2 regions of the Streptomyces sp. NPDC028419 genome follow, and region 1 is predicted to be linked to the other one. Evidence: riboswitches for the same ligand, from Rfam matches in the RefSeq annotation. Region 1 holds a riboswitch; the other holds the start of a gene.
What was found. A riboswitch is a leader RNA that binds a small molecule or an ion and turns the genes downstream of it on or off. The one in region 1 is predicted to bind glycine.
Positions count from the first base shown of each region.

Region 2: linked by a shared signal. The riboswitch ahead of gcvT (glycine cleavage system aminomethyltransferase GcvT) and the one ahead of gcvP (aminomethyl-transferring glycine dehydrogenase) in region 1 are both predicted to bind glycine.

Region 1 is NZ_JBVHUE010000013.1:8,942-13,348, forward strand. Features, by position in the region: gene ACZ4UB_RS16965 (DNA polymerase IV) at 87-1,550, shown strand; gene ACZ4UB_RS16970 (PRC-barrel domain-containing protein) at 1,579-1,953, opposite strand; glycine riboswitch at 2,068-2,166, shown strand; gene gcvP (aminomethyl-transferring glycine dehydrogenase) at 2,363-4,407, shown strand, end outside.
Region 2 is NZ_JBVHUE010000009.1:164,578-168,984, reverse strand. Features, by position in the region: gene glyA (serine hydroxymethyltransferase) at 1-337, opposite strand, end outside; gene gcvH (glycine cleavage system protein GcvH) at 352-735, opposite strand; gene gcvT (glycine cleavage system aminomethyltransferase GcvT) at 818-1,933, opposite strand; glycine riboswitch at 2,123-2,223, opposite strand; gene ACZ4UB_RS13550 (AAA family ATPase) at 2,509-3,171, shown strand; gene ACZ4UB_RS13545 (enhanced serine sensitivity protein SseB) at 3,262-3,996, shown strand; gene ACZ4UB_RS13540 (enhanced serine sensitivity protein SseB C-terminal domain-containing protein) at 4,080-4,407, shown strand, end outside.

The sequences.
Region 1 (4,407 bases):
GCGGGTCGGCCCCGTCCGGGCCGCCCTCGGGGCGCGCCGGACGCGTGTCGGGGGCGTTGTCAGTGGCGTAGGGCAGCATCGGGGGCGTGAGAGCCGCGCCGACCATCCTGCATCTGGACATGGACGCCTTCTACGCCTCCGTGGAGCAGGCGGCGAAGCCGAGCCTGCGCGGGAAGGCCGTCATCGTCGGTGGGCTCGGCCCGCGCGGGGTGGTCGCGACCGCCTCCTACGAGGCGCGGCGCTTCGGGGTGCATTCGGCGATGCCCACCGCGCAGGCCCGACGGCTCTGTCCGAACGGGGCCTATCTGATTCCGCGCTTCACCCTGTACCGGGCGGTCAGCGACCTGGTGATGGCGCGGCTGCGCGCGCTGTCGCCGCTGGTGGAGCCGCTCAGCCTGGACGAGGCCTTCGTGGACCTGGAGGCGGGCGGCGCGGCCTTCGACTCCGCCGGGGCCCGGGTCACGGCCGAGCGGCTGCGGGCGGACATCCGGGCGGCGACGGGGCTCAGCGCCTCGGTGGGGCTGGCCGGGTCCAAGATGCTGGCCAAGGTGGCCTCGGAGGGTGCCAAGCCGGACGGGTTGTTGCTGATCGAGCCGGGGACCGAGCGGGAACTGCTGGCGCCCATGTCGGTGCGGACCCTGCCCGGGGTGGGGCCGGCCACCGGGGAGCACCTGCGGCGGGCCGGCATCACCACGGTGGGGGAGCTGGCCGATGCCGGCGAGGACGAGCTGGTCCGGATGACCGGGCGGGCGCACGGGGTGGCGCTGTACCGGATGGCGCTGGGCCTGGACGACCGGCCCGTGGTCGCGGAACGGGACGCGAAGTCCGTCTCGGTCGAGGACACCTTCGACGTGGACCTGCACGACCGGGTCCGGATCCGGGGCGAGGTGCAGCGGCTCGCGGAGCGGTGCGTGGGGCGGCTGCGCGCGTCGGGGCACTCGGGGCGGACGATCGTGCTCAAGGTGCGCCGCTACGACTTCTCCACGCTGACCCGGTCGGAGACCCTGCGGGGCCCGACGGACGATCCGGCGGTGGTCCGGGAGGCGGCGGCGCGGCTGCTGGAGGGGATCGACACGACGGGCGGCGTGCGGCTGCTGGGCGTGGGGGTGTCGGGGCTGGCCGACTACACGCAGGAGGACCTGTTCGCCCAGGCGGAGGCCGAGGCCGAGGCGCTGGCCCGGACGCAGGGGCCGGACGGGGGTGAGGGGGCTGACGGGGCTGACGGGGGCGCGGGGGCGCCCGTACCCGCGGAGGCGGGGGCCGGGGTCGAGGCCGCTGACGCGACCGTGGGGGAGCCCCCGCAGGAGCGGAGGTGGCCGGCGGGGACCGATGTGCGCCACGGAGAGTACGGGCCCGGTTGGGTCCAGGGCAGCGGGGTGGGGAGGGTGACCGTCCGTTTCGAGCGGCCGGGATCGCCGCCGGGCCGGGTGCGCACCTTCCGGATGGACGATCCCGACCTGGAACCGTCCGATCCGCTGCCGCTGGTGGGGGAGCCGGGCGGTGGACTTGCCGAAGTCGGTGGCGAAGGTGCCAAAGAAGGGACCGGTTGAGCGCGGACCGGTGCCGGCGGCCCCGGGCCTACGCCTCGCCGCCGGCGAGGTGGCCGAAGTCGCGGTCGCCGTGTTGGAAGTCACTCGGCAAGGTCACGTCCAGGCCGTAGTGGTGGTAGAGCTGGAGCTCCTGTTCGGGGGAGAGGTGGCGACCCACCCCGAAATCGGGGGCGTCCTTGATCAGGGCGCGTTCGAAGGGAACCCGCAGGGTGTCGCCCACCACCTCGCTCGGTTCCAGTGGGACGAACGCGTCGCGGCTGAAGAGTCCGGTCCGTACGGCGGCCCATTCCGGGACGCCCGTGGCATCGTCGAGGTAGACCTCGTCGACGGTGCCGATCTTGGTTCCATTGCGGTCGAACGCCTTGCGGCCGATCAGGCTGCGCGGATCGATGTCGGTCTGCACGGTCGCCTCCTTTTGGTCGCAACTCCTCCGTAATGACTACAAAAGTGCATTTCCGGGGAGGGGGCCACTCGAGGGAGTGCCCAGATCCTCGCTGGTAGGCTGGGGAACGGCTGCTGACCCTGTGCGGGAGAGTCCTCCGATCGAGTTCGTCGGAGGCGCCGAAGGAGCAACTCCTCCCCGGAATCTCTCAGGCAGACGTACCGCACGGACGAGGCCACTCTGGAAAGCAGGACGGGCGACGGATCGCAGTTCCGGTGCCCTTCCTCACCGACGGTGAAAGCCGGACCTCCACGGGCGATCCCCAGGAGGCCCGGTGAAGCTCTCAGGTTGAGATGACAGAGGGGGAGGCCGTCCGGGTGCCCGCGCCGTGGTACCCCTCGCAGGTCGTACGACCAGGAGGCCTCCGTACATGACCGCCAACCGCATTCCGCTCTCCCAGCTGGAGCGAGGCATCCCCTTCGAGCAGCGCCACATCGGCCCGGATGCCGAGGCGCAGGCGAAGATGCTGGCCCAGGTGGGCTACGGCTCCCTGGACGATCTGACCGCCGCCGCGGTGCCGGACGTCATCAAGAGCGCCGAGGCGCTGAACCTCCCCGGGGCCCGCACCGAGGCCGAGGTCCTCGCCGAGCTGCGTCAGCTCGCGGACCGCAACCAGGTCCTGACCCCGATGATCGGCCTCGGTTACTACGGCACCTTCACGCCGCCGGTGATCCTGCGCAACGTCATGGAGAACCCGGCCTGGTACACGGCGTACACGCCCTACCAGCCCGAGATCTCGCAGGGGCGCCTCGAAGCGCTGCTGAACTTCCAGACGGTCGTCGCCGACCTGACCGGACTGCCGACCTCCGGCGCCTCCCTGCTCGACGAGGGCACCGCCGCCGCCGAGGCCATGCAGCTCGCCCGCCGCGTGGGCAAGGTCAAGGGCGGGGTCTTCCTCATCGACGCGGACACGCTGCCGCAGACCATCGCGGTCATCGAGACGCGCGCCGAGCCCACCGGGGTCGAGGTCGTGGTCGCGGACCTGTCCGAGGGCATCCCGGCCGAGATCGCGGAGCGGGGCGTCTTCGGCGTGCTCCTCCAGTACCCGGGCGCCTCCGGTGCGGTCCGCGAGATCAAGCCGGTCATCGACCAGGCGCACGACCTCGGCGCGATCGTCACCGTCGCCGCCGACCTGCTCGCCCTGACCCTGCTCACCTCCCCGGGTGCGCTCGGCGCGGACATCGCCATCGGCACCACCCAGCGCTTCGGCGTCCCGATGGGCTTCGGCGGTCCGCACGCCGGTTACATGGCCGTCCAGGCCAAGCACGCCCGCTCGCTGCCCGGCCGCCTGGTCGGCGTCTCCGTCGACGCCGACGGCAACAAGGCCTACCGCCTGGCCCTGCAGACCCGCGAGCAGCACATCCGCCGCGAGAAGGCCACCAGCAACATCTGTACCGCGCAGGTGCTGCTCGCCGTCATGGCCGCCATGTACGCCGTCTACCACGGCCCCGACGGCCTGCGGACGATCGCCCGCCGCACCCACCGCTACGCCACCCTGCTCGCCGCGGGCCTGACGGCCGGCGGCGTGGAGCTGGTGCACGGCTCGTACTTCGACACGGTCACCGCGCGGGTGCCCGGCAAGGCCGACGGGGTCGTGGCCGCCGCCCGCGAGGCCGGGGTCAACCTCTACCGGGTCGACGCCGACCACGTCTCCGTCTCCTGCGACGAGACCACCCTGCGCGCCGACATCGACGCCGTGTGGGCCGCCTTCGGCGTCACCGCGGACATCGAGGCGCTGGACGAGGTCACCGCCGACACGCTGCCCGAGGGGCTGCTGCGCTCGGACGCCTACCTGAGCCACCCGGTCTTCCACCAGCACCGCTCCGAGACCGCGATGCTGCGCTACCTGCGCAAGCTGTCGGACAAGGACTACGCGCTGGACCGCGGCATGATCCCGCTGGGCTCCTGCACGATGAAGCTCAACGCGACCACCGAGATGGAGTCGGTGACCTGGCCCGAATTCGGCCAGCTGCACCCCTTCGCCCCGGTCGAGCAGGCCGCGGGGTACCTCACGCTCATCACCGAGCTGGAGGAACGTCTCTGCGAGGTCACCGGTTACGACAAGGTGTCCATCCAGCCCAACGCCGGCTCGCAGGGCGAGCTGGCCGGTCTGCTCGCGGTACGGGCGTACCACCGGGCGAACGGCGACGACCAGCGCACCATCTGCCTGATCCCGTCCTCCGCGCACGGCACCAACGCCGCCAGCGCGGTGATGGCCGGCATGAAGGTCGTCGTCGTCAAGACGGCGGACGACGGCGAGGTCGACGCCGCCGACCTGCGCGCCAAGATCGAGCAGTACCGCGACGAGCTCGCCGTGCTGATGATCACCTACCCGTCCACGCACGGCGTGTTCGAGGAGCACGTCGCCGACATCTGCGCGCAGGTGCACGACGCGGGCGGCCAGGTCTACGTCGA
Region 2 (4,407 bases), on a different contig from region 1:
CCGGCTTCAGCAGCGCGAACATCGCGGCCGCGTTCGCCTGCGCACCCGAGTGCGGCTGCACGTTCGCGGCCTCGGCGCCGAAGAGCGCCTTGATGCGGTCGATCGCGATCTGCTCGACCACGTCGACGTGCTCGCAGCCGCCGTAGTAACGGCGACCGGGGTAGCCCTCGGCGTACTTGTTGGTCAGGACCGAGCCCTGGGCCTCCATGACGGCGACCGGAGCGAAGTTCTCCGACGCGATCATTTCCAGGGTGGACTGCTGGCGCACGAGTTCGGCGTCGACGGCGGCGGCGACGTCCGGGTCGAGCTCGTGCAGAGGGGTGTTGAGAACAGACATCAGGATCCCCTGGGTCAGTTGTCGGAGTGGGTGAGCTCGGCGTACTGCTCCGCGCTGAGCAGGTCGTCCGGCTCGCCCGTGAGGCGCACCTTGAACAGCCAGCCACCCTCGAAGGGAGCGGTGTTGACGAGCGCCGGGTCGTCCACGACTTCCTGGTTCGCGTCGACGACCTCGCCCGAGACCGGGGAGTACAGGTCGCTGACCGACTTGGTCGACTCCAGCTCGCCGCAGGTCTCGCCCGCGGTCACGATGTCGCCCACGGCGGGCAGCTGTGCGTAGACGACGTCACCGAGCGCGTTGGCCGCGAACTCCGTGATGCCGACCGTCGCGACGCCGTCCACGGCGTCCGACAGCCACTCGTGCTCCTTGCTGTAACGCAGCTGCTGGGGGTTGCTCATGACCTGATTCTCCTGGATGCGGGGGAGTGCTGATGGACAGGGGTCTGACGAGGTGAAGCGGGCTTCCCGATGGGGGGAAGCGTCACTTCTGACGCTTGTAGAACGGCAGGGCGACGACCTCGTACGGCTCATGCGTACCGCGAATGTCCACGCCGACGCCGGAGGTGCCCGGTGCGGCGTGCGCCGCGTCGACGTACGCCATCGCGATCGGCTTGCCCAGCGTCGGGGACGGGGCGCCCGAGGTGACCTCGCCGATGACCTGGCCGTCGGCCACGACGGGGAAGCCGGCGCGCGGGACGCGGCGGCCCTCGGCGATCAGGCCGACGAGCTTGCGCGGGGCCGCGGAGGCGGCGCGCTCGGCGGCGGCCTCCAGGGCGGCGCGGCCGACGAAGTCGCCCTCCTTCTCGAACTTCACGACCCGGCCCAGACCCGCGTCGAAGGGGGTCAGCGCGGTCGTCAGCTCGTGCCCGTACAGCGGCATGCCCGCCTCCAGGCGCAGCGTGTCGCGGCAGGACAGGCCGCAGGGGATCAGGCCGACGCCCTCGCCCGCCTTGGTCAGCGCCTGCCACAGCTCCACGGCGTGCTCGGGGGCGACGAACAGCTCGAAGCCGTCCTCGCCGGTGTAGCCGGTGCGCGCGATCAGCGCGGGCACCCCGGCGACCGTGCCGGGCAGACCGGCGTAGTACTTCAGCCCGTCGAGGTCGGCGTCGGTGAGCGACTTCAGGATGTCGGGGGACTCCGGCCCCTGGACCGCGAGCAGGGCGTACGCGTCGCGGTCGTCGCGGACCTCGGCGTCGAAGCCGGCGGCGCGCTCGGTGATCGCGTCCAGGACGACCTGCGCGTTGGAGGCGTTGGCGACGACCATGAACTCCGTCTCGCCGAGGCGGTAGACGATCAGGTCGTCGAGGATGCCGCCGTCCTCGCGACAGATGTGCGTGTAGCGGGCGCGGCCGACGCCGACGGTGGAGATGTTGCCGACCAGGGCGAAGTCGAGGACCTTGACGGCCTCGGGGCCGGTCAGGGTGATCTCGCCCATGTGGGACAGGTCGAAGAGACCGGCCCGGGTGCGCACGGCGTTGTGCTCGTCGCGCTCGCTGCCGTAGCGCAGCGGCATGTCCCAGCCCGCGAAGTCGGTCATCGTCGCACCGAGGGAACGGTGCAGCGCGTCAAGGGCGGTCAGGCGGGGGGCAGTGCTCATGGGTGTGGCTCCCAGGTCCCGGGGCATCGACAGGGCATCGACATGACATGACGAGGATGATCCTCCCCATCTGTCATCGGAACCTGAGAGGTTCGCCGAGAGTTCCTCGATTGGCACCGAGTTCCTCGACTTGCACCTTGGGTGGAGCGCACCGGCCGGAAGGCGGTACGGCTCGCTTTTCAGATCTGCCTCATCCACGCGGTACGGGGCCTGAGAGATTCAAGGGAGGGTCTTGCTCCTTCGGCGCCCGGGGTGCGGAGCAACTCCCGGGACTCTCCCGCGCGGATTCAAGCGGCCTTTATGCAGTTGGGTCCAGATGGCGCACATCATTGCACGGCCCGGCCACGAATGGGCGTGCGGGCCCCCGGAAGGGGCCGCCGCCCGCCCCGGGTCCGACGAACCGACCGGAACCATGTCCGCCGCATTACCGTCTCTTTACACTCAGGGGGCAAGGGTCCTGGTGACCCGATCCGGGGGAGGCGATCACTGTGCGCAGATTCGGCGCGACGGCGGGGACGACGGCAGGAGCGGCGGCCGGGACGGTGGCGGGAGCGGGTGCGCCGGTGGGTGCGCCGGTGGGCGCCGTACCGGTCCAGCCGGGGCGCCGGCCACGCGGCGCGGCCGCCGCCGCAGCGGGCCCCGCGGCCGCCGTGCGGGACCTGCGCGGCCGGGGGAGCGCGAGCCGCGGCCCGGCCCGCCTCGGCTTCGCCGAAGGAGACATCGTCGTCGTGTCCGGCCTGCCCGGCGGCGGCAAGAGCACCCTCATCAAGCGGGCCGTCGCGGGCGGCGGGATCGACTCCCAGGACGCCCGCGAGCGCTGGGAGCACCGGATGCCCCGGGCCCTGCCGTACGCCGCCTACCGCCCGCTGGTGCGCGCCGCGCACTACTGGGGGCTGTGGCGGGTGCTGCGCTCGGGGGACTCCGCCGTCGTCCACGACTGCGGCACGCAGACCTGGGTACGGGCGCTGCTGGCCGGGGCCGCCCGCCGGCGCGGCCGGGCGCTGCACCTGGTGCTGCTCGACGCCACCGCCGAGGAGGCGCTGGCCGGGCAGGCGGCCCGGGGGCGCGGGGTGTCGGCCTACGCCTTCGCCCGGCACCGCGGCGCGGTCACCCGGCTGCTGCGCGAGGCCGAGGCGGGCCGGCTGCCGGCGGGCTGCGCCTCCGCCGTCCTGCTCGACCGGGCGGCGGCGGCCCGGGTGACCCGGATCGGCTTCGGTCCCGGGCCCGGGACGCATTAGCCTCACCGGTGACAGGGCCCACGGGCCGCCGGTCCGCGGACCGGCGCCGCGGCGGCCTTCGCGACCGTACGCACACGGGGAGACACGGGCATGCAGGGCAGTGGCTGGCCGGCCAACGAACTCGAAGCGGTCCTGGGCACGGCGATGGGGGACCCGCAGGCCGGACCGCGGATCCTGGAGACGCTGGCCCGCAGCCACGTCTGGGTACCGCTGCCCGCCGGCGGCGGCCCCGACGCGGGGAGCCTGACCCTGGCGACCATGGACATCGGCGGCGAGGCCTACGCGCCCGTCTACAGCTCCGAGGCGCAGTTCCTGGCCTGTGTGGGCACGGGCATGGACTTCGCCGTCGCGCCCGCCGTCGAGTTCGCCCGCGGCCTGCCCCCGCAGCTCGGCATCGCGGTGAACCCGGAGGGCGCCGTCGGCGTCCCGCTGCCGCCGCCCGCCGTGGCGCTGCTCTGCCGGGCCGGCCGCAGCGAGCTCGACGGCATGGCCACCGGCGGCCGGGTCCGGCTGTACGAGCCGGACTGGCAGGAGGACCCCGTGGACTTCCTGGCCGCCGCCGCCGAGGAGTTCCGGGCCAGCGGGGTGGTCGCCGCCGCCCACCGCTGCCTGGCCAGCGTCGAGGGCGCGGCCCCGCAGCTGTACGTCGGTGTCCGCCTGCTGGGATGGGAGCCGGAGCACCGCAACGCCCCGATGGACGCCCTGGGGCGGGCCCTGGGACGGGTCCAGCCGCCCTGGCCGGTGCAGTTGATCCTGCTCGACGCGGTCGAGGACCCGGTGGCCGATTGGATCCGTGAGCGCGTGCGCCCGTTCTACCTGCCGTAGTCGCGCTTAAGCTGTTCGCATTGCCCGGCCACGCGTGGCCCGGGGGTACGCGTGGACGACGGGCGGACGAAGAGGGGTACCGGGTGAGTGCGTCAGGCACGGCCGCGGCCGGGCAGGTCGAGCACATGCTGCGCCAGGTGACACCCGGGCGCTACGACAGCTACGAGCAGCTGCTCCACGGGCTGGCCGAGGGTCGGCTGTGGATGTTGCTGTGGCAGGGGCAGTCCGGCTCGCCGGACGCCCAGTACGGGGGCATGGAGGTGGAGGGGCTCGGGTACGCGCCCTGCGTGACCTCCCCGCAGGAGCTGGCCGCCAGCGGCTGGAACCGCGGCTACGAGGTGGTGACCGGGCGCGACGTGGCCCGCGCCCTCTACCCGGACCGCTGGGGTCTGTGGCTCAATCCGCACGCCC